Regions from separate parts of the Amedibacterium intestinale genome, predicted to be linked through region 2. Evidence: a T-box and tRNA genes for the amino acid it is inferred to sense, from the RefSeq annotation. Region 2 holds a T-box; the other regions hold tRNA genes.
What was found. The T-box of region 2 lies ahead of thrS (threonine--tRNA ligase). A T-box ahead of a tRNA ligase gene usually reads a tRNA of that ligase, here a tRNA-Thr.
Positions count from the first base shown of each region.

Region 1: it encodes a tRNA-Thr, which carries the amino acid that the T-box ahead of thrS (threonine--tRNA ligase) is inferred to sense. The anticodon was not compared.
Region 3: it encodes a tRNA-Thr, which carries the amino acid that the T-box ahead of thrS (threonine--tRNA ligase) is inferred to sense. The anticodon was not compared.

Region 1 is NZ_AP019711.1:1,251,717-1,258,627, forward strand. It holds gene A9CBEGH2_RS06400 (hypothetical protein) at 69-392, shown strand; gene pepT (peptidase T) at 387-1,604, opposite strand; gene A9CBEGH2_RS06410 (DUF2383 domain-containing protein) at 1,654-2,106, opposite strand; gene A9CBEGH2_RS06415 (PHP domain-containing protein) at 2,240-3,130, shown strand; tRNA gene A9CBEGH2_RS06420 (tRNA-Thr) at 3,206-3,280, shown strand; partial or broken gene A9CBEGH2_RS06425 (IS3 family transposase) at 3,455-4,315, opposite strand; gene A9CBEGH2_RS06430 (transposase) at 4,342-4,641, opposite strand; partial or broken gene A9CBEGH2_RS12770 (IS66 family transposase) at 4,913-5,042, opposite strand; gene tnpB (IS66 family insertion sequence element accessory protein TnpB) at 5,343-5,579, opposite strand; gene tnpA (IS66 family insertion sequence element accessory protein TnpA) at 5,573-5,908, opposite strand; gene A9CBEGH2_RS06450 (discoidin domain-containing protein) at 6,321-6,911, opposite strand, start outside.
Region 2 is NZ_AP019711.1:433,282-440,192, forward strand. It holds gene pyk (pyruvate kinase) at 1-1,383, shown strand, start outside; gene A9CBEGH2_RS02200 (aminopeptidase) at 1,512-2,741, shown strand; T-box leader at 2,827-3,033, shown strand; gene thrS (threonine--tRNA ligase) at 3,069-4,802, shown strand; gene A9CBEGH2_RS02210 (hypothetical protein) at 4,799-5,722, shown strand; gene A9CBEGH2_RS02215 (NifB/NifX family molybdenum-iron cluster-binding protein) at 5,739-6,122, shown strand; gene A9CBEGH2_RS02220 (cell division protein SepF) at 6,272-6,673, shown strand; gene A9CBEGH2_RS02225 (YlmH/Sll1252 family protein) at 6,833-6,911, shown strand, end outside.
Region 3 is NZ_AP019711.1:73,866-80,776, forward strand. It holds gene A9CBEGH2_RS00320 (DUF885 domain-containing protein) at 1-391, opposite strand, end outside; gene A9CBEGH2_RS00325 (translation factor GTPase family protein) at 625-3,204, shown strand; gene A9CBEGH2_RS00330 (TIGR01906 family membrane protein) at 3,322-4,044, shown strand; gene A9CBEGH2_RS00335 (Maf family protein) at 4,034-4,600, shown strand; tRNA gene A9CBEGH2_RS00340 (tRNA-Thr) at 4,648-4,721, shown strand; partial or broken gene A9CBEGH2_RS12755 (transposase) at 4,872-5,006, shown strand; gene A9CBEGH2_RS12635 (hypothetical protein) at 5,244-5,297, shown strand; gene A9CBEGH2_RS00355 (Abi family protein) at 5,445-6,401, opposite strand.

The DNA.
Region 1 (6,911 bases), 820 kb from region 2:
AATGTTAGAAATCCTCCTCTCCGTACGAAAATAAACAATGTTATAATCGATATATAAGGAGGATAAACATGTGGATTATATTGGGAATATGTAGTCTTATTTCAACGATAATAAATGTATATTTTGGAATAAAGAAGCGTCTTTGCACAAAGTGCACAACTACATTTGCACTAATTTTTATGACACTTACTATATTAAACCAATACATCATGGTAAAAAAACGGGTATTATTAGAAGATTGGAGTGCTATTTTAGATGTTGTTCCTTCTATGACAACAGTATTAATAATTTATACAATAATCATCGTTACAATAAATGTAGTTGCCTTATGGAATTTCTTTAATAAAATAAAATGTTATCATAAAAAAACGGGATTTCCCGTTTTTTTATGATAGGTTATTTTCTACTATTTTTAAAAGCAGTTCTACACTTTTTTCCATTTCCTGAATAGAAGCATATTCATATTTTCCATGGAAATTATACCCTCCTGTACCTAAATTTGGACAAGGAAGGCCTTGATAAGTTAAACGTGCTCCATCGGTTCCTCCGCGTATCGCATGAGAAGATGGATGAATTCCTATATCTTTCATTGATTTTTTAACCAAATCAACTACACGCATATCTTTTTCAATAATAGAACGCATATTTGCATAACTGTCTTTAATTTCTAAGCGAATCGTATCTTTTGGATACTTCTGATTTAAATAATCTGCAATTCTTCTAAAATCTTCTTTCTGTTTTTCAAATAATTGTTCATCATGATTTCGAATAATATAAGACATTACTGCATGCTCACATTCTCCATGTAAATCACAAAGATGATTAAATCCTTCATAACCTTCTGTATAAGCTGGATTTTGATTTACTGGAAGCATAGAATGAAATTCCATTGCGACATGCAAAGCATTGATCATTTTTCCTTTTGCACTTCCTGGATGAATGCTTAAGCCTTGAATTTGAATATTTGCATCTGCAGCATTAAAGTTTTCATAATCTACACTGTCTACTTCACCACCATCAACGGTATAGGCAAAATCTGCATGAAATTTTTCCACATCAAAATGATCCGGTCCTCGTCCCACCTCTTCATCCGGTGTAAATGCAATACGTATATTACCATGTGGACGATTTTCTTTTAGAATAATTTCTGCCATCGTCAAAATTTCTGCAATTCCAGCTTTATCATCTGCACCTAATAACGTTGTTCCATCGGTTACAATTAAATCTTCTCCAATTTTATTTCTTAAACTTTCAAATTCTTCTACACCCATAGAAATAGCAAGTTCTTTATTTAAAACGATACGAGAACCATCATAGTTCTTTATGATAGATGGATTTACATTTTTTCCACTCATATCTTCTGCTGTATCCATATGAGCTATAAATCCAATATCTGCACATTCTTTATCTACATTAGATGGAATATTTCCATATACGATACCAAATTCATCGACATGTGCATCTTGTATTCCTAATTCTTTCATCTCAGAAACTAAATATTCAGCCAGTTTCAACTGTTTTAATGTACTTGGTGTTGTCGTTGATGCACTATCAGACTGCGTATCAAAAGCAACATATTTTAAAAAACGATCTTGTACTTTCATCTTATCCCTCTTTTCATGGGTATATTATACAATGAAACAGAAAATCTCTCTATACATATTGTGCTTCTAGCTGAAATCTTTTTAATTCATACAATATTTCTTCATAATCTTTTTTCATTGTCCTTACTATTTTATCTATATCTTTATTTGGAAACTTTTTACGTAAAACAAATGCACTTAAGGCTTTTCTTCCTTGTTCCATACTTGTAATTGAAAGCTCTAAAATATCCTTTTCATCAGAAAGAAAAATATAACGCATTTTATATAAAACATCTGTCATAGTACCCATAATGCCAGCAGTATCTACAGGTTCCCCTCCATATGTTTCAATTAGTTTGGTCAATATTTTCTCATGATCAGATAAGGTATTTATCATTTCTTTCCATAATTTTCTTAACCTTTTTGTTTTCAACTTTTTTTGTAAAAATTTAAACAGCGAAGTTCCCATATGGGTACCTTTTAAAAGCTGATTTAATGCTTTATTTACTTTTTTTGAATTCATGTATTTCACCTCAATTTCAGTATGTATCATATCGCTACATTTATGCATTATGAACCTTCTTATTCTGTAGTATCTCTTCTTTTTTTAATATCTATATGATAAGATAAAACTATATTAGAAAAGAGGAAAAAAGATGAATCATATCGATCTGCACATGCATTCAAAATTCAGTATAGATGGCGAATATTCTCCTGAAAGTTTATTAGAGATGGCATACCATCAGAATCTTCAAACCGTATCGATAACTGATCATAATAGTGTGAAAGCATATCAAGAAATAACAAATACGCATGACATCTCGCTTATTCCAGGCATAGAATTGGATTGTCGCTTTCAAGGTAAAGATTTTCATCTGCTGGGCTATGGGATTGATATTCATGCCCCTATTTATAAAAAAATAGAACAGGATATCATGAAACAAGAACAAGAATGCAGCCAAAAGCGACTATCCCTTATCAAAGAAAAGCTGCATCTTGAAATTGATGAGGAAAAACTAAAAGAAGTATCCCCATTTGGTATCTATGTGCCTGAAACAATTTGTGAAATTGCAATGAAAGATAAAAGAAATCAGAAGAATCCTTATTTACAGCCATATTTCCCACAGGGGGAAAGAAGTAATAACCCATATGTAAATTTTTATTGGGATTTTTGTTCACAAGGAAAAATTGCTTATACAAAAATAAATTATATTTCTATGGAAGATGCCGTTTCCATTTATCATAAACAAGGCGGTATCGCTGTAGTGGCACATCCTGGAAACAATGTGAAAGAAGATCTGCAGTTAATGGAAGATATTAGACATCTAGGTATTGACGGTATTGAAGTATACAGCAGTTATCACACACAGGAACAAATTGCATTTTATCATAAGGTTTGTCAAAAATATCAGTTAATAGAAACAGCAGGAAGCGATTTTCATGATAAAACAAAACCAAATGTATCCATGGGATTATGTCATATGCCCAAAGAACAGGAAGAAATGTTAATAAAAACAATGCTTTCTTTAAAAAGCAGAAGAACTTAAAATGAAGTATTCTTCTGCTTTTTTTCTCTCATGCTTGTTTTAAAGCAAAAAAGTGTTATTATTATATATGGAATTGCCGACGTGGCTCAATGGCAGAGCAATTGTTTCGTAATCAATAGGTTGGAAGTTCGATTCTTCTCGTCGGCACCATAAATTAGATAACTGAGTTCTATGGATAAATATGTTTGTTTTTCCAAAACTCAGTTTTTTTGATTAAGAATAACAGGACTTTTATGTATTCATTTGTAATTATTCTATATTTTTTTATCTGGAGGTGTACAGATGCTGAAAAAGAGTGGTACTATGTCAAGATTTCGGACACATTTAATTGAGACTTTTTTTCTTTTCGAAATTACGTTCATAATTATTAGGAGATTCATAGTCGCAATGGCTGTGAATCCTAACTGTATTGTAAAAAGTTTCGATATATTCAAATACCATTTGATACGCCATTTGATAATCAATCATCTTTTTTCTATTCAGCCATTCTCTTTTTATCAGTGAATGAAATGATTCTATACACGCATTATCCCATGGATTTCCCTTTGCTGAATAACTGTGCTTCATTCCTGCTGTTAATTCCTGATACCACTTTGAGACGAACTGTACTCCCCTGTCACTATGGATTACAACTGGTTTTTCCATGTTTCTTCTTTCTTTTGCCTTTTCCAAACACTCTAATACATCTTTTACTTCCATCGTCCTGCTCAGTTTCCAGCTTATGATCTTGCGTGAATACAGATCCATGATGCTTGTCAAATAGACAAATCCTTCTTCCTGCGTCCATATGTATGTGATATCCGTACACCATGCTGCATTTGGTTCGTCTTGTTGAAAATCTCTTTTTAGTATATTGGCAAGGGTCGCTGAATAATCACAGTCTCTCGTTGTTTTTGTTCGATGCTTGATATATTGGGCTTTAATGCCATTTTCACGCATATATTTTCCTACTGTACGCTCTGAAATTACTTCTCCCTGTTTTCTTAATTCACGAGTGATTTTGGGTGCACCATAATTTTCATATGACTTTTTATGGACTTCTTTTCTTTTTTCTACAACACGTTCTTTACGTTTTGCTGTTTTACTTTTATCTCGCTTTTTCCAGTCATAATATCCAGATTTTGAAATGCCTGATTTCTCAAGCACACCGGAAACAGAAAATTCTTTTCGTTTTTCTGCGGTATCTTCTACTTGTTCATATACAGCTCTCGTTAATCTCCCAGTATGCCTATAGCCTTTTTTAAGATTTCAAGTGCATCCTTCGTATCACGCAGTTCACGTTTCAGGCGTGCAACTTCCTTGGCTTCATCAGATTCAAAATTACCCGTTCCTCTCATTTCTATGGTACCATTACTGGATTGACGAGCTTCTCTTAACCATCTGGCTAATGTGCTCTCGCCTATACCTAGATTTGCAGCCCATTCTTTTCTGGAAAGATCTTTATGTTCCTGTGCATATCGCACAGCATTGTTTCTAAATTCGTTATCAAATACTGGTTTCTTATTTGCCATTTTTTTACTCCTTACGTTGCTTCTTTTATATGTTGTCATCATTGTATCAAATACATGCATGTTTCTCTATTAGGACTGTCCAGTTTTTATTCTAACATCAGCATCCAGGATAGCCTGAGCCAAAGCCACTTTCCTAGGATCTCTTTTCTTTCTTGCCATTTCCATACTTCCTTTTCTCCTTTATTTTAACATAAAACTATTAAAAACCGTGTGAGTTGAGCCGTACGCTCTCAACTTACACGGTTTATATTACACTCTCAAAAGTTTATGCTTCACACTCTGTCTCTGCCTCATCAAAAAAAAGAAAGCTGTCCAAGACCAAGTGAATGCGATGTCTCACTTTTCGTTCCAAACAGTTTTTTCTTCAGATATTCATTCTCTTCTTTCAGTAATGCATTTTCATTTTTCAAACGTGTATTCTCATCCCTTAAGATCTGCATATCTTCGTTTAATTTCTTGATAAGTGAATTCATTTCAGTAAGTTGTGCCGTAAGATTTAATAACACCTGTTCTTTCATGAAATCCACTCTCTTTAACTATTATACCATTTTCAAATAATAAAATCATGGATAAACAGAGATTTAAAATACTTTTTTAGGCATGGATTTCTGTATCCTTTTGGGCTGTTCTATATGCAGCTCTTCCATCAGCCAGCGAAACTGCTGGGAAGTAATGAGCTGTGCTTCCTGTTCGTTTCTAGGCTATTTGAATTTTCCGTTTTCCAGTTTCTTGTAAAGCAGGACGAAACCATCTTCTTCCCAGTAGAGTGCCTTTAATTTTGAGGAACTTTTTCCACAGAAGAGGAAAAGAGAATTGGAACATGGATCAAGGTGGAAATTCTGTTGAACGATGGCAGCCAGTCCATCAATGGATTTTCTCATATCTGTATAACCTGTTGCGATATAGATCTTCTCAGCTTTTGAGATATCACCTAGCATAACAGCACCTTCAACATATTCACAAGCACATCAATATCAATATTATCTGGCACGTGGATATGAATATCTCCTTTTATGATTTCAATATTTTCATGAGTGATTTCTTTTTCTTCATTTACCACTAAGGGATAAAAATCCTGATCATCATCAGCCTCTTTTATTGCCAATTCTCTAAACTTTTTAAGATAATAGTAGTAAGATGGTTCTGATATATTATTCTCATCGCACCACCTCTTTACAGGAAGCCCGCTGTCACGACAGTTTTGTATGATCTGTTTCCATTGACTTAATCTGACATTATCATTTACACATTGGATCTTGGTTCTCATAAATAAAGTCACACCCTTCTGATTTATAGTAAGTTGATACTCGAATTACTATAATATAGTAACTTGAGCACTCAGCTTACTGTATCTCAGCTATAAGTGTGACATAATTTAGTCTACTATGATATACACTATTTTATTTTGCGGTTACATCAAAGAAAATAGAACGGTTGTTACTACTCCTATAATTTTTGTGAGTTTATTTAGTCTTACTACATTATCCATAAACATTATCCTTTCAAAATAGCAAAACAGCCCCAAAAATGTATTGGAGCTGAAAATAGGGTGGACTAACTCATACCTTAAAACTAAGAATGAGCTAATCCTAACAATTTTAGAAGACTTTAAATTCGTAAATTCTTGATTCTATACGATTAATAAGTCCAAAATCGCAATCAGTTATTTTACTACTTTTCTATTTTTTTCTTTTCTTTGTTTCATAACCTAGTACTAATCCGGATCCAGCTAATAAACTAAATAACAATGGTAAGTTTACTCCATTTCCTGTACTTGGTCCTTCTGATTGTTCAGGATTTTCTGGTTTTCCTGGTTGTTCAGGATTTTCTGGTTTTCCTGGTATTTGTTCTTTCTTAACTAAGTTATCTTTCGCATATTTTAAAGAAGAAATCAAATCATTCATCTGAGTTTCATTAATATCTGAAGTATCTTGTACAGCTTTTTCTAATGCTTTTCTTGCTGATTCAAATTTCTTCCAAGAATCTTTTGTATACTCATTCTCATTTAAAGATGATAAGCTATCTAGCAACTCATTTGCTTTTGTTGTATCTGCACGTTTTACTAATACTTGTCTATGTGCATTGATTTTTTCAATTAGTTTTTCAACTTCTTCATCTGATGCTGTATTTTGATTCGCTAATAGTTTTTCTGCTGCTTTTAAAGTATCTTTTGCAACTTTATTGTACTCTTTTATAGAAGTTTTTGTATATGTCTTACTTAAATCTTCATTTACAAGAGCTTCTAAACGACTGAAATCTATGCGATAAAT
Region 2 (6,911 bases):
ATTGGTCCTGTTTCAGAAAGTAAAGAAATGATGACAAAGTTAGTAGAAAACGGAATGAATATTATTCGTTTGAACTTTTCTCATGGTGATTATGAAGAACATGGAAATCGTATTAACAATATTCGTGAAGTTGTTAAAGAAACTGGAAAAAATGTAGCTATTCTTCTAGATACAAAAGGTCCTGAAGTACGTTTAGGAGATTTCGAAAACAAACAGGAAACTTATGAAAAAGGTGATGAAGTTACAATTGTTCGCGAAAAAATCTTAGGAACTCATGAAAAATTCCATATTCAGTGTCCTGAAATTTTTAACGATGTTGAAGTTGGCGGAACAATTTTAATTGATGATGGGAAATGCCGTTTAACTATCCTTGAGAAGAAAGAAGGAGAGTTGCGTTGCCGTATCGAAAATCCACATACATTGAAAAGCAGAAAAGGATGTAATCTTCCTGGTGTTAAATTAAGCATGCCATTTGTTTCCGCAAAAGATGATGCGGATATCCGTTTTGGATGTAAAATGGGTGTAGATTACATTGCGGCATCTTTTACTCGTAGAAAAGAAGATGTATTGGCAATTCGTAAAATCTTGGAAGAAGAAGGAAGACCAGATATTCAGATCATTCCAAAAATTGAAAATCAGGAAGGATTTGACAATTTGCGTGAAATCCTAGAAGTGGCTGATGGTGTCATGGTAGCTCGTGGAGATTTAGGAGTCGATGTATCTTTTGAATTGGTACCTCTATATCAAAAACAGATTATCAAAACAGCGAATGAACTAGGAAAACCAGTTGTTACAGCTACACACATGCTGGAAACAATGCAGCAGAATCCTCGTCCAACTCGTGCAGAAGCAAGTGATGTTGCAAATGCTGTATTAGATGGAACAGATGCTATCATGCTGAGTGGAGAATCTGCAGCAGGTGATTATCCAGTAGAAGCAGTACAAACAATGGATCGCATTGCGAAAGCAATGGAACCAACACTTCCATATCATGAACGTTTGAAAAATGCTATGAAAACTAGCCAGAGAACAAAAAATGATGCAATTGCTATTTCTGTAGCAGATACTTCTATGACATTGGATGTTGCTGCTGTTATTGCGTTTACACAGAGTGGAAACACAGCACGCCGTATTTCTAAATACCGTCCAAAAGCACCAGTTATTGCTGTTACATTTGATGAAAGAACACAGCGTTCACTGGCTATGAACTGGGGAGTAACAACAGTATTGTCTGAAGTTGCAAACAACCAGAACAATGAATGTGAGTTAGCACGTACTATTGCAAAAGAACATGGAATCAAAGATGGAGAAACAATCATCTTGGTTGCAGGTTATCCAGTAGGATGCGGTGCTACTAATACAATGAAAATTATTGAAGTTTAATAATTTATGAAAATCCTGTTTTAAAACGGGATTTTTTCTATTATATGAATTTAGAAATGAAGGAAGTTGATATTGTAGTGAAAATCACATATGTGATAAAATAAGAAAAAAAGGAAGGAGCTTTCGATATGAAAGGTATGATTCAAAAATATGCAGAATTAGCAATTCGTAAAGGAGTTAATCTGCAAAAAGGACAAATTCTTATTATTAATGCTTCTGTCAATGCGGTTGAACTAACAAGAGCTTGTGTAGAAGAAGCTTATAAAGCAGGTGCGAAAAGGGTACAGGTATTTTATCAGGATGAATATATAAATAGAAGTAACTATTTCTATCAGAGTGATGAAGAACTTCAGCATATCTATCCCTGGGAAATTGATAGTCGCTTAGATTTGATGAAAGATGGTGCATGTATTCTTCATATCATTTCTGAAATTCCAGGTATTATGAACGGAGTTGATGCATCTAAAATCAGTAAAGCAAGAATGGCGAAAGCAATATTAAGTAAAGACTTACAGGAATACACCATGTTGAATAAAACACAGTGGTGTATTATTGCAGTTTCAAATAAGGAATGGGCAGATGTAGTATTCCCAGAATTTGAAGGAGAAATTGGTGCAGAAGAAGAACTTATGGATAGAATTCTTTCTAGTGTTCATGTAAGGGAAGATAATGATCCTATTGAAGAATGGACAAAATTAAATGCTTCTTTCCAGTCTAGAATTCAGAAACTTAATACGTATCATTTTGATTCTTTGCATTTCGTGAACTCTTTAGGAACGGATTTATATGTTGAACTTCCTAAAACTCATATTTGGGCAGGAGGAAGTGAAAAAACAGAAAGTGGTGTAGAATTTAATCCCAATATGCCTACAGAAGAAATCTTTTCTATGCCAAAACGTGATGGGGTAAATGGAATTGTATATGCTTCTCGTCCACTTCTTTATAATGGAACAATGATCAATGATTTCTGGATTCGTTTTAAAGATGGAAAAGCCGTTGAATTTGATGCTAAAGAAGGATTGGATGCACTAACAGAACTTATAAATTTTGATGAAGGAAGTTCATATCTTGGAGAAGTTGCACTAGTTCCATATCATTCACCAATTTCAGAAAGTGGTATATTATTTTACAATACCTTATTTGATGAAAATGCGTCTTGTCATTTAGCACTTGGTGATGCATATCCTATGAATATAGAAAATGGTACTAAAATGAGTGAAGAAGAATTGAAACAGGCGGGTGCGAATTCTTCTTTAACACATGTTGATTTTATGTTTGGTAATGAAGATATGTGTATTACAGGAAATAAGGATGGCAAAGAGATTCCTGTATTCAAAGATGGAGATTTTGTATTTTAAATATAGCATACAAATGCGATTCCTATTTTAAAATAGAAAGGTTACTAATTGACATTACTTCATATTTGTTGTATAAAGTATACAGATAAAGACAGTGAAAAGGACATGAAACAGATATTTTTGATGCAGAGAGAAAAGCGGCTGGTGAAAGCTTTTTGAAAAAATACTGATTTTACTACCTTGGAGTTGCCCCTGAAAAGGTGTGCCGTATACCTTGCGTTATAGGTTTTGAGAGTCTTATGAGTTTCATAAGGAAAAAAGGTGGTACCGCGTTTAGACTGACGTCCTTTGACGACAGTCTTTTTTTAGTTGTATGGGAGGTAAATTATGATTGATATTAGAGAAAATGAAGCATTAAGTGTTTTAAATCATTCTTGTGCTCATATGATGGCACAGGCAGTGAAACGATTGTATCCACAAGCTAAATTCTGGGTTGGACCAGTTGTTAGTGAAGGATTCTATTATGATATTGATTTAGGTGATGAAGTAATCAAAGATGAAGATCTTCCGAAAATCGAAAAAGAAATGAAAAAAATTGCGAAAGATGGAAAACGTATCGTTCGTAAAGAGATTTCTAAGGCAGAAGCTTTGGAAATGTTTAAGGATGATCCATATAAAATTGATTTGATTTCTGATTTAGAAGATGGAACAATTACATGTTATCAGCAGGGGGAATTTATTGACTTGTGCCGTGGACCTCATGTTGAAACTGTAAAACAGTTGAAAAACTTTAAACTTTTAAAACATTCTGGTGCATATTGGAAAGGCGATGCCAACAATAAAATGCTTCAGCGTATTTATGGTGTTTGTTTTGAAAGTGCAGAAGCTTTAGAAGAACATCTAGAAATGCTGGAAGAAGCAAAAAAACGTGATCACAAAAAAATTGGTAGAGAAATGGGATTGTTTATGATGAGCGAATACGCTGCTGGAATGCCTTTCTTCTTGCCTAATGGTATGATCTTACGTAATTTGTTAGAAAATTTCTGGTATGAAGAGCATACAAAAGAAAACTATCAGTTTATTAAAACTCCGATCATGATGAGTAAAGAATTATGGGAAACAAGTGGACACTGGGCAAATTATCGTGAAAATATGTATACAACATCGGTAGATGATAGAGAATTTGCGATTAAACCAATGAACTGTCCAGGCTCTATGCTTGTGTTTAAAAACGGCTTACATTCTTATAAGGATATGCCAATGCGTATTGGGGAACTTGGACAGGTACATCGTCATGAAGCAAGTGGTGCTTTGAATGGTTTGTTCCGTGTTCGTACATTTACACAGGATGATGCACATATCTTTATGCGTCCAGATCAGATTGAAAGCGAAGTTAAAGAACTCATTCGTTTTATTGATCGTGTATATTCTATTTTTGGTTTATCTTATCGTATTGAACTTTCTACACGTCCAGAAGAAAAATATATTGGTGATTTAGCAATCTGGGAAGAAAGTGAAAAAGCACTTGCGGCAGCATGTGTAAGTGCAGGGAAAGAATATAAAGTAAATCCAGGGGATGGAGCATTTTATGGTCCAAAACTTGATTTCCATATCAAAGATTCTTTAGGAAGAGAATGGCAATGTGGTACCATCCAGCTGGATATGAATCTTCCAGAACGTTTTGATTTAACTTATGTAGAAAAAGATGGTTCAAAAGTTCGTCCAGTTATGCTGCATCGTGTGATCTTTGGATCTATTGAACGTTTCATCGGTATTTTGATTGAACATTTTGCAGGACACTTCCCAACTTGGCTTGCTCCACAACAAGTAATGATCATTCCTGTACATTATGAAAAACACGCAGAATATGCAGAAAAATTAAATGAAAAATTGCTTGCCTTAGGATTTAGAAGCAAAGCAGATACTAGAAATGAAAAACTAGGATATCGTATTCGTGAAGCACAGCTTGCGAAAGTTCCTTACCAGCTGGTAATTGGAGATGGAGAAGTTGAAAATAATACGGTAACGATTCGTCGTGCACAAAGCAAAGATTCACAAACTGTAAATGTTGAAGAATTTATTGAAATGCTTACAAAAGAAGTGGAGAATAAACAGTTATGAGATTTTTAAAAGGTGTACTTGCAGCAGCTCTTGTATTGACTATGACTGCTTGCTCTTCTAAAGAACCTACAAAAGAAGATCCATTAAAAATCTTAGTTCCGCAAGGGGCGCCAGCTTTAGCATTGCTGCCTTTATATGGACAAGAAAATATAACGGTTGAAACTGTAGCGGGAAGTGATGCGCTGCTTGCTGCTTTATCAAAAAAAGACAGTGAATATGATGCAGTTGTAGCTCCTATCAATGTTGGTGCAACATTGATTGAAAAAGAAAAAACGGATTATGTATTAGATAGTGTAGTTACCTGGGGGAATTTGTATATTGTAGGAACAGATGAATCTGCGTTATCTGAAGAAGGTATGTTTGCAGCTTTTGGAGAGGCTGCAGTACCACAAAAAGTTTTGATGAGCAGTATGGATATGGATACGATTAAAGGTGAGATAAAATACTTTGGTTCTGCGAACGAAGTATCTGGAACTCTTCTTGCGAAAAAGGCAAATGCAGGTCTACTTGCAGAACCTGCAGTTACAGCTACAATTGCAAAGGCAAAACAGCAGGGGATAGAATTAAAAGTATTAAAAGATTTACAAAAAGAATATCAGCAAAAGAACAATACACCTTCATATGGTTATCCTCAAGCAGCCTTGTTTGTTAAAAAAGGAAGCGAAGAAAAATTATCTTCTGCTTATGATAAGATGGAAGAATTCGCAAATAAAACAAGTCTAGAGGATGAAAATGCAATTGTTGAAGCAGTACAAAAAGCAACGCCAGAGAAGTTAGGAATTCCAAATGCAGAAATTGCACAAAAATCATGGAAACGTCAAAATATACGTGTTGTTAAAGCGGTTGATGTAAAAGATGATATAAATACATTTTTGAAACAGTTTAATATTAATATTACGGATGATGCTTATACAAAATAAAGGAAGGTAATTAAATATGAAATATGCAATAACTTATATGAATAATATGGTATTTCAACATTTTGGAAAATGTCCGGAATTTTTATTAGTTGATATTGAAGATGGAAAACTGGTAAATAAAGAATTGCTGTCTTCCAATGGAAGTGGGCATGGTGCACTTGTTACACTGCTAAAAGAAGCAAATGTAGATATGCTGGTATGCGGTGGAATTGGACAAGGAGCTAGAGATGCACTTGCACAAAATAGTATTTCTTTGATTTCTGGGGCAAGTGGAAATGTAGATGAAATCATTGAACAATTAATAAAAGGAACTTTAAAAGACGATCAAAGTGGCATGTGCAACCATCATCATGATGGAACAGAACATAATTGCGGAGAACATAAGTGTTCAGATCATTAAGACATAAAGCAGCGGTTTTCCGCTGTTTTCCTTTTTTTATACAAAACTTATAGGATGTTGTGTGCGAAGTGTACAAATTATAGAAATAGTCTTTTTATAACGATAAAATTATGATAAAATATATTTAGTATATATAGGAGGTATGCCAAATGAGCATCGGTCAGAAATTTAAAGAATTTATAGCACCTATGGATGAAGATGAGGTATTGGAAGTAGAACAGGAAGAGGACACTCCTTCTATTTCTGCTTATGAACAGCCAAAATCGAAAGCAGTAAACCGTTTGCCAGGCGATACAAAAATGGTTTTATTTGAACCTAGATCTTTTGATGAAGCAGAAGAAGTGGCAAAACGCTTGAAAGAGAATAAAGCAGCTGTTATCAATTTACATAAACTTCAAAGAGATTATGCACAAAGAACAATTGATTTTTTAACTGGTGTAATTTTTGCATTAGATGGATCCATCCAGAAAATTGGACATAATGTTATTTTGTGTGCACCTAAAAATGTAGCCGTTCATGGGGAAATCAGTCTGGATGCAGATGAGGATTAATATCTGAAAAGATATCTGGAACATTTTCGGGGTAATGAGGAATTTGCCAAACGCGTTTACGACTTGTTGGAACAGTGTGAACGTAAGAAGCGAAGGATACTTACTCCCTTTTTTTCGCCAGATCAGATTTCTATTTGTGAACAGATTTTGGGAAAACAGGTGTATTATAAAATTGATGGAGGGTATGATGGAGCAGAACGCTGTCGTATAGCAATTTTACCTTATGAAGAAGATGCAG
Region 3 (6,911 bases), 360 kb from region 2:
ATTTATCATCGCTCATTTGTTCGTATAAAGAAGCGCTTCGCTCAATGCTGTCATAAATATCCTGCTGTGTATCTGTAAGTGCATTTCGTTTGAATTTTTTAAATTGTTCATATGTTTCTTTTGTTTTCTTTTCTTCTTCTTTTTGTTCCTGCATGTCCATGCGAGTGCCAAGATTAATTTCTATGTTTTCTTTGGAAACACCAAAATTTTCCGGTTTGTTTAAATATACATGAGAAGTTGTATAATCACTTTCCATTGTTTCAATAAATTCATTATTTAAAAAATCATTAAATTTTTTCTGTTCTTCACCAGGGTCAACTCGCTGACATCCAAAGCTGGATAACAATAATGCAGAAGCTAATAAGAATGCTGATAATCTTTTTGTTTTCATGATCGTTCCTCTCTTTTTATTGTAAAAAGTGAACCAGTATGCTTCTTGTTTATAACTTTGCTTTACCAGTTCTTTTTGTTATTTCTATTTTATCATATATTCCTGCTGGAGAAAAAAGAATATGTTATTTATATATCTTTTAGGGATATCTGTGTAATTGTTTATGCATGGTTTTCATTTACAATTTATCTTTCTGTTTTTATAATATTAACATTGAAGAGATGAGGGATGTCATGAAAAAAGCAGTGATAGGAATATTGGCACACGTAGATGCTGGAAAAACAACATTGTCAGAAAGTTTGTTGTATTTATCAGGCACGATAAGAAAAAAAGGACGTGTAGATCATGGGGATACTTTTTTAGATTATAATGTACAGGAAAAAGAAAGAGGAATTACGATTTTTTCTAAACAGGTTAGGTTTCAATGGGACGATTGTATTTATACTCTTGTAGATACACCGGGGCATGTTGATTTTTCATCAGAAATGGAAAGAGTCTTGCAGGTTTTGGATTATGCTGTTTTAGTTATTAATGGACTAGATGGTGTACAGGCACATAGTGAAACGATCGTAAAGCTTTTACATCATTATCAGATTCCTTATATTATATTTATCAATAAGATGGATTTATCGCATCATACAAAAGAAAAACTGATGAAAGATCTACAGGAACATTTGCATAGTGGCTGTGTAGATATTAGTGTTTCCAAAGAAGAGTGGATGGAAAATGCAGCTATGTGTGAAGATGCATTAATGGAAGAATATATCGAAACAAATATGCTTTCTGCAACATCCCTTCAAGATGCTTTTTCAAAGCAGAAATGGATTCCATGCTTCTTTGGTTCAGCATTAAAAATGCAGGGAGTAGAAGAAATGCTTCAGGGTTTAACTGCGTTGATCAAAGAAAAAACATATCCGCCTTCTTTTGGTGCTCGTGTATTTAAAATCACACATGATGAAAAAGGAAATCGCTTGAGTCATGTAAAAATTACAGGGGGAAGCTTAAAAGTAAAAACGAAGCTGAAGGAACAGGATAAAGTGGATCAGATTCGTATATATTCGGGGAATCGTTTTCAAGTGGTGGAGGAAGTACAGGCAGGGGATATCTGCTGTCTTCAAGGTCCAAAAACACTGTATGCAGGGGAAGGACTGGGAATAGAAAAAGAAGGAGAAGCTCCGCTATTAACATCGTATATGCGTTATCGCATGCTTCTTCCAAAAGGAAGCGATGTTCATAAAATACTATTACAGTTAAAAGAATTGGCACAGGAAGATCCACAGCTGCATGTTTCTTATAATGAACGATTTGAAGAAATCTATGTACAGCTTATGGGAGAAATACAAATTGAAGTGTTGAAATACCAGATGAAAGAGCGCTTTGACTGTGAAGTAGATTTTGATGAAGGAAGTGTTATGTATAAGGAAACCATAGAATCACCAGTTGTTGGTGTAGGACATTTTGAACCTCTTCGTCATTATGCAGAAGTACATCTTTTATTAGAACCACTTCCATCAGGAAGTGGAATACAGTTTGTAAATGACTGCTTTAAGGACTTAGGGGAAAACTGGCAGAAACTTATCATGACACATTTACAGGAAAAAGAACATATTGGGGTGTTAAGTGGATATCCGCTTTGTGATATGCGAATTCGTTTGATAGGTGGCAGAGCACATCAGAAACATACAGAAGGCGGAGACTTTCGCGAGGCAACTTATCGTGCAGTTCGCCAGGGCTTAAAATGTGCAAAAAGCATTCTTTTAGAACCCTATTATCAGTTTCGCATAGAGGTTCCCAGTGAATATGTAAGTCGTACGATTTATGATATTGAACAAAATGGTGGAACGTTTACGATGGATAGTAATGAATCTGACATGAGTATTCTTCAAGGAAAAGCACCGGTTTCAAAAATGCGCAATTATGCTTCTACGCTTCTTTCCTATACAAAAGGGAAAGGAAGAATGCGTGTGGCTTTAAAAGATTATGAACCTGTTTTGAACCAGGAAGAAATCTTAACTGAAATTGGATATGACAGTGAAAAAGATATGGAAAATCCAACAGGTTCTATATTCTGTTCACATGGTGCAGGTTTTTATGTTCCATGGAATGAAGTAAAAGATTATATGCATGTGAAAACAGAATACAGCAAGCAGGAAGAAAAGAAAATACATGTTTCTATATCGAAAGAGAAAACATCTTTTAAAGGGGAAGATGAGGAATTAGAAGCTATCTTTAAAAAAACTTATGGAGAAAAAAAAGAGAAAAGAATTTTGTCGAATAAAGAAACTTATGAAAAAGCTGTACATAAAGAAACAGTATATAAACCGATGGAACAATGTGTATTGATTGATGGGTATAATGTCATTCATGCTTCAAAGGAGCTGTCTTTATTGGCACAGACAAATCTTGATGGAGCCAGAAGTCAGCTTGTTCATATGGTATGCAACTATCAAGGGTATAAAAAGGGTGAAGTTATTCTTGTTTTTGATGCCTACAATATGGAAGAATACACAGAAAGAATTTATAAGCAGGATAATATTTATATCGTATATACAAAAAAAGCACAGACAGCAGATGCCTACATAGAAAGTGCAACTCATAAATTAGCTAACCAATATCGTGTAACAGTTGTTACTTCTGATGGCTTGGAACAATTGATTACCAGTGCACAGGGAGCCTATCGTATGTCAAGCAGACAGTTCTTGCAAGATTTGCAATCTCTTCAAAAAAAGGGACTGGAAAATGTTCATACCATGCAGAAGAAACATCGTACATATTTGCTGGAAGATATTCGAAAGTATGAAGAGAAGGAGTGAAGATAGCTATATAGAATTTTCAGAGAGTTTTATGCGTCATTTAATCTTCTGTTTTGGTTTTCTTTTCTAAAAAAATATGATACGATTATTAGTGACTCATAAAAGGAGTAGATTATAATGAAAGAAATATTAGGAAAAATTGATGCTTTTTGCGCTTATATAATCGCAATTGCCTTGATTTTGATTTTGTTGATAACAAGTATAGACATCAATAGTTTCAATAAGAATTTTTATGCGTCGGCATATAAAGAACTAGAAACAGCAGAGACTTTGGGGATGACAGAAAAAGATCTAAATCTTGCGACAAATACGTTGCTGGATTATCTTCAGGGAAAAAGAAACGATATTAAAGAAGAAGTTAGCGTACAAGGTGTAAAAATGATGGCTTTCAATAGTAAGGAAGAAGCGCATATGATCGATGTTCGTAATTTGTATCGTTTCGCATTGCATATAAGAAATATCAGTATCGTTTTACTTGTGGTATCTCTTGTGTATTTGCTAGTTCGCTTGCGAAAAGGAACATGGACTCTTTTAAGTATTCAGTATATGAAAACCGCGATTTTGGCAGCTGTCTTTTTTGCCATGCTGGCAGGATGGGCATTTGTAGATTTTGATGCTTTCTGGACGACATTCCATAAAATTTTTTTCTCAAATGATTTGTGGCTGTTAGATCCAGCAACGGATTTAATGATCAATTTGTTCCCGGCAGAATTCTTTTCTAAACTTGTGTTTCGCATCGTTGGTATGTTTGTAGCTAGTGGAGGAGCACTTTTCTTAGGGGGGTATTTCTATCTGCGTCATCAGTTAAATAAACTTAAGGGTAATGAAGATGCTGCATAGAAAGTTGATTTTAGCCAGTGCTTCACCAAGAAGAAAAGAATTGATGGAAGATATAGGGTTTCCATTTACAATTGCATGTGCTGAAATTGAAGAAGTACTTCAAAAGGATATTCCAGTAGAAAAAGCAATTGAGCAGATAGCTTTATCGAAAGCCCAAAATGTATTTCTGCGAAATCCAGAAGCTATGGTGCTTGGGTGTGATACTGTAGTATGTTATGGAAAAGAAGTACTTGGAAAACCCAAAGATAAAGATGATGCATACCGCATGTTAAAAATGTTAAGCGGGAAAACACACCGTGTGATAAGTGCAGTTGCTTTACTTCAGAAGGGGCATTGTGATGTGTTTCATGATGTAAGTGAAGTTACTTTTTATGATTTAGATGACGATTTGATTTCCTATTATTTGTCTTTGGATGAACCATATGATAAAGCAGGTTCTTATGGAATACAGGGAAAAGGAAAACTGCTTGTTAAAGAATTACGTGGAGATTATTTTAGTGTAATGGGATTACCTGTCGCAAAAGTATATAGACTTCTTAAAAAGTATGAAAAGTAATATTGAAAAAAAGAAGATGACCTATTATAATGTAATAGGTTTTATATGCCGGTATAGTATAGTGGTAATACAAAGCAATGGTAATGCTTAGCGCTCAGTTCAATTCTGGGTACCGGCACCATGTACGTCTGAAGCCTTTCGTTAGGAAGGGCTTTTTTTGTAAAGTAAATACCATGCGTGTGGTAATAGAGCTTTTAGTGTAAAAAAACCTCCTATGCAATATAATGAAATTGGCCGGGTAGCCAAAACGAAGGCATAGGAGGAATATGAAATGAATGACAAGAATAGTTTATCACACACATCATATAGGTGTAAATATCACATCATAATACTATCAAAATATAGAAGAATGGTAATATATAACAAATTAAGAAAAGATATAGGACAGATATTGACGATGCTGATATTCTATTTCAAAAAATATATGATTATATTTTTTTGTTATTATTACATATTGTCGTGTAGGTTAACAATATAGTGGTAATGATTGAAGAATCTGAAAAATATTACATGAAAAGTAAAATTAAAAGAATTAATGGGAGATGCAAGAAAAACAATATTTAGCATATATGCGCATTGGTTGAAAGAAAAAGATTAATACATATGTGAATTAAAATCTCTGCAAGAATTGTTGGATATAGGAGTGATTACTGAAGAAACATTTTCCATGAAGAAAAAACAATTATCAGGAATATGAAAGCTTAAAAATATTTATTTTTCAAAACATTAAATCATCATTAACTATATGATATGTATTTAACTAAATATTAAATAAATTTTACCTTCTTTTATATTTTCGTATTAAAAATGGTTGTTGTATTTTAGTTATATAAGAAGATAAATATTAGTCCTGAGGAAGTTTAGGGTAATCTTGCCAATCTTTTGGAAAACCTAAAGCATTTAAAATCAAATTATGATCGACAGTTTTAATCTTTTTTTTGAGTTGTACCATTCGGCTTCTTAAAGAATTGCTAGTTATCGCAAACTGATTTCTTGACATAAAAACTTGCATAACGATAAAAGTATTGTAGATATTTTGTCGTGATGAATTAGGTAAAATTCCATAATTTGAATGTAATTCATTTATGTATAGTGTATTTTTTCTACAAGTATAGTCTAAAAATTTATTTCCATGTGCAACAATATTCCTGATTTCGCGAATATTATCTAGAAAAGATATTATATGTTTGTAAGTTAATTTGATATTTTGATACTCAATGTTTTCTGATAAAAACCCAGAGAAGGTTTTTGCAATTTTATTTTTTTCGCTATCTTTCATATGTTTATAAAATGTTATTGTTTCTCCAAGAGTCATATAGTTTATAAGTACCCATAAAGGAACATTATTATGTTGGTTCATATAATGCTTAATAGAGTTTGGTGATTTCTCTTTCGCTTTTTTTGTTATTATTCTTGATAGTCCTGCAATAGTTTGTGTAACTTCAATAATATTATCATCTTTAAAGTTATTTGCAATTAAATATGAATAGTTTTCTCGATGATTTTCTGAAAAATAATAAGCTATCATAGACTTAAATTTTTTTTCAATCTCAAGAATTGCTTTAAAAAAGATTCCTTTTATTTCTTTGTCAAAATAATATATATGCGAAATTTCATCAAATGATGTACCATTTATATAGTGATCATTAGAATCCATAAAAAATTTACTATAATAATTTATTACATTATAGTAATTATTACATAATAAATATTTTTTGGCTGTTTCTTCGTTACTAAATGTTAACCCCCTAGATTTTAGAATAGCTATTTGTTCATCAATAGTTTTGAATGGTTTAGTCATAATTTATAATACACTCCTTAAACAAAAAGCCTCTCAATAGTGAGAGGCTTCTGCGCAGATAGGTTCACATAGAATTCTCTATCGCTTATCGTGTGAATATTATATTGCTTTTTTCAGTTGTTGTCAATAGAAAAAACAAAAACCTCTCACAATAATGAGAGGCTTCTGCGCAGATAGGTTCACATAGAATTCTCTACCGCTGCCTTTATTACTATATGCACTAAACATAAAAAAATACATGAAAAATATATTAAACATATAAAAATGTGGTTTGTTAAACTTTGATTTCTTTATTGATTATGGGTTTTCGTATTTAAAAAGAGGTTCTACAATCGTTAATTAATATTCTTGACTTGTTATTAGTTTGTATTATATCCTCGTTAACTTATTTATTATTTTGATAATTTCTTTTTCAGTTAGACATTATATAACTGAATCTCATTATTAGTTTCATTATCTCGATTAATTTTGAAACCTCTTTGTATTACAGATAAGAATTTTTACAATCTC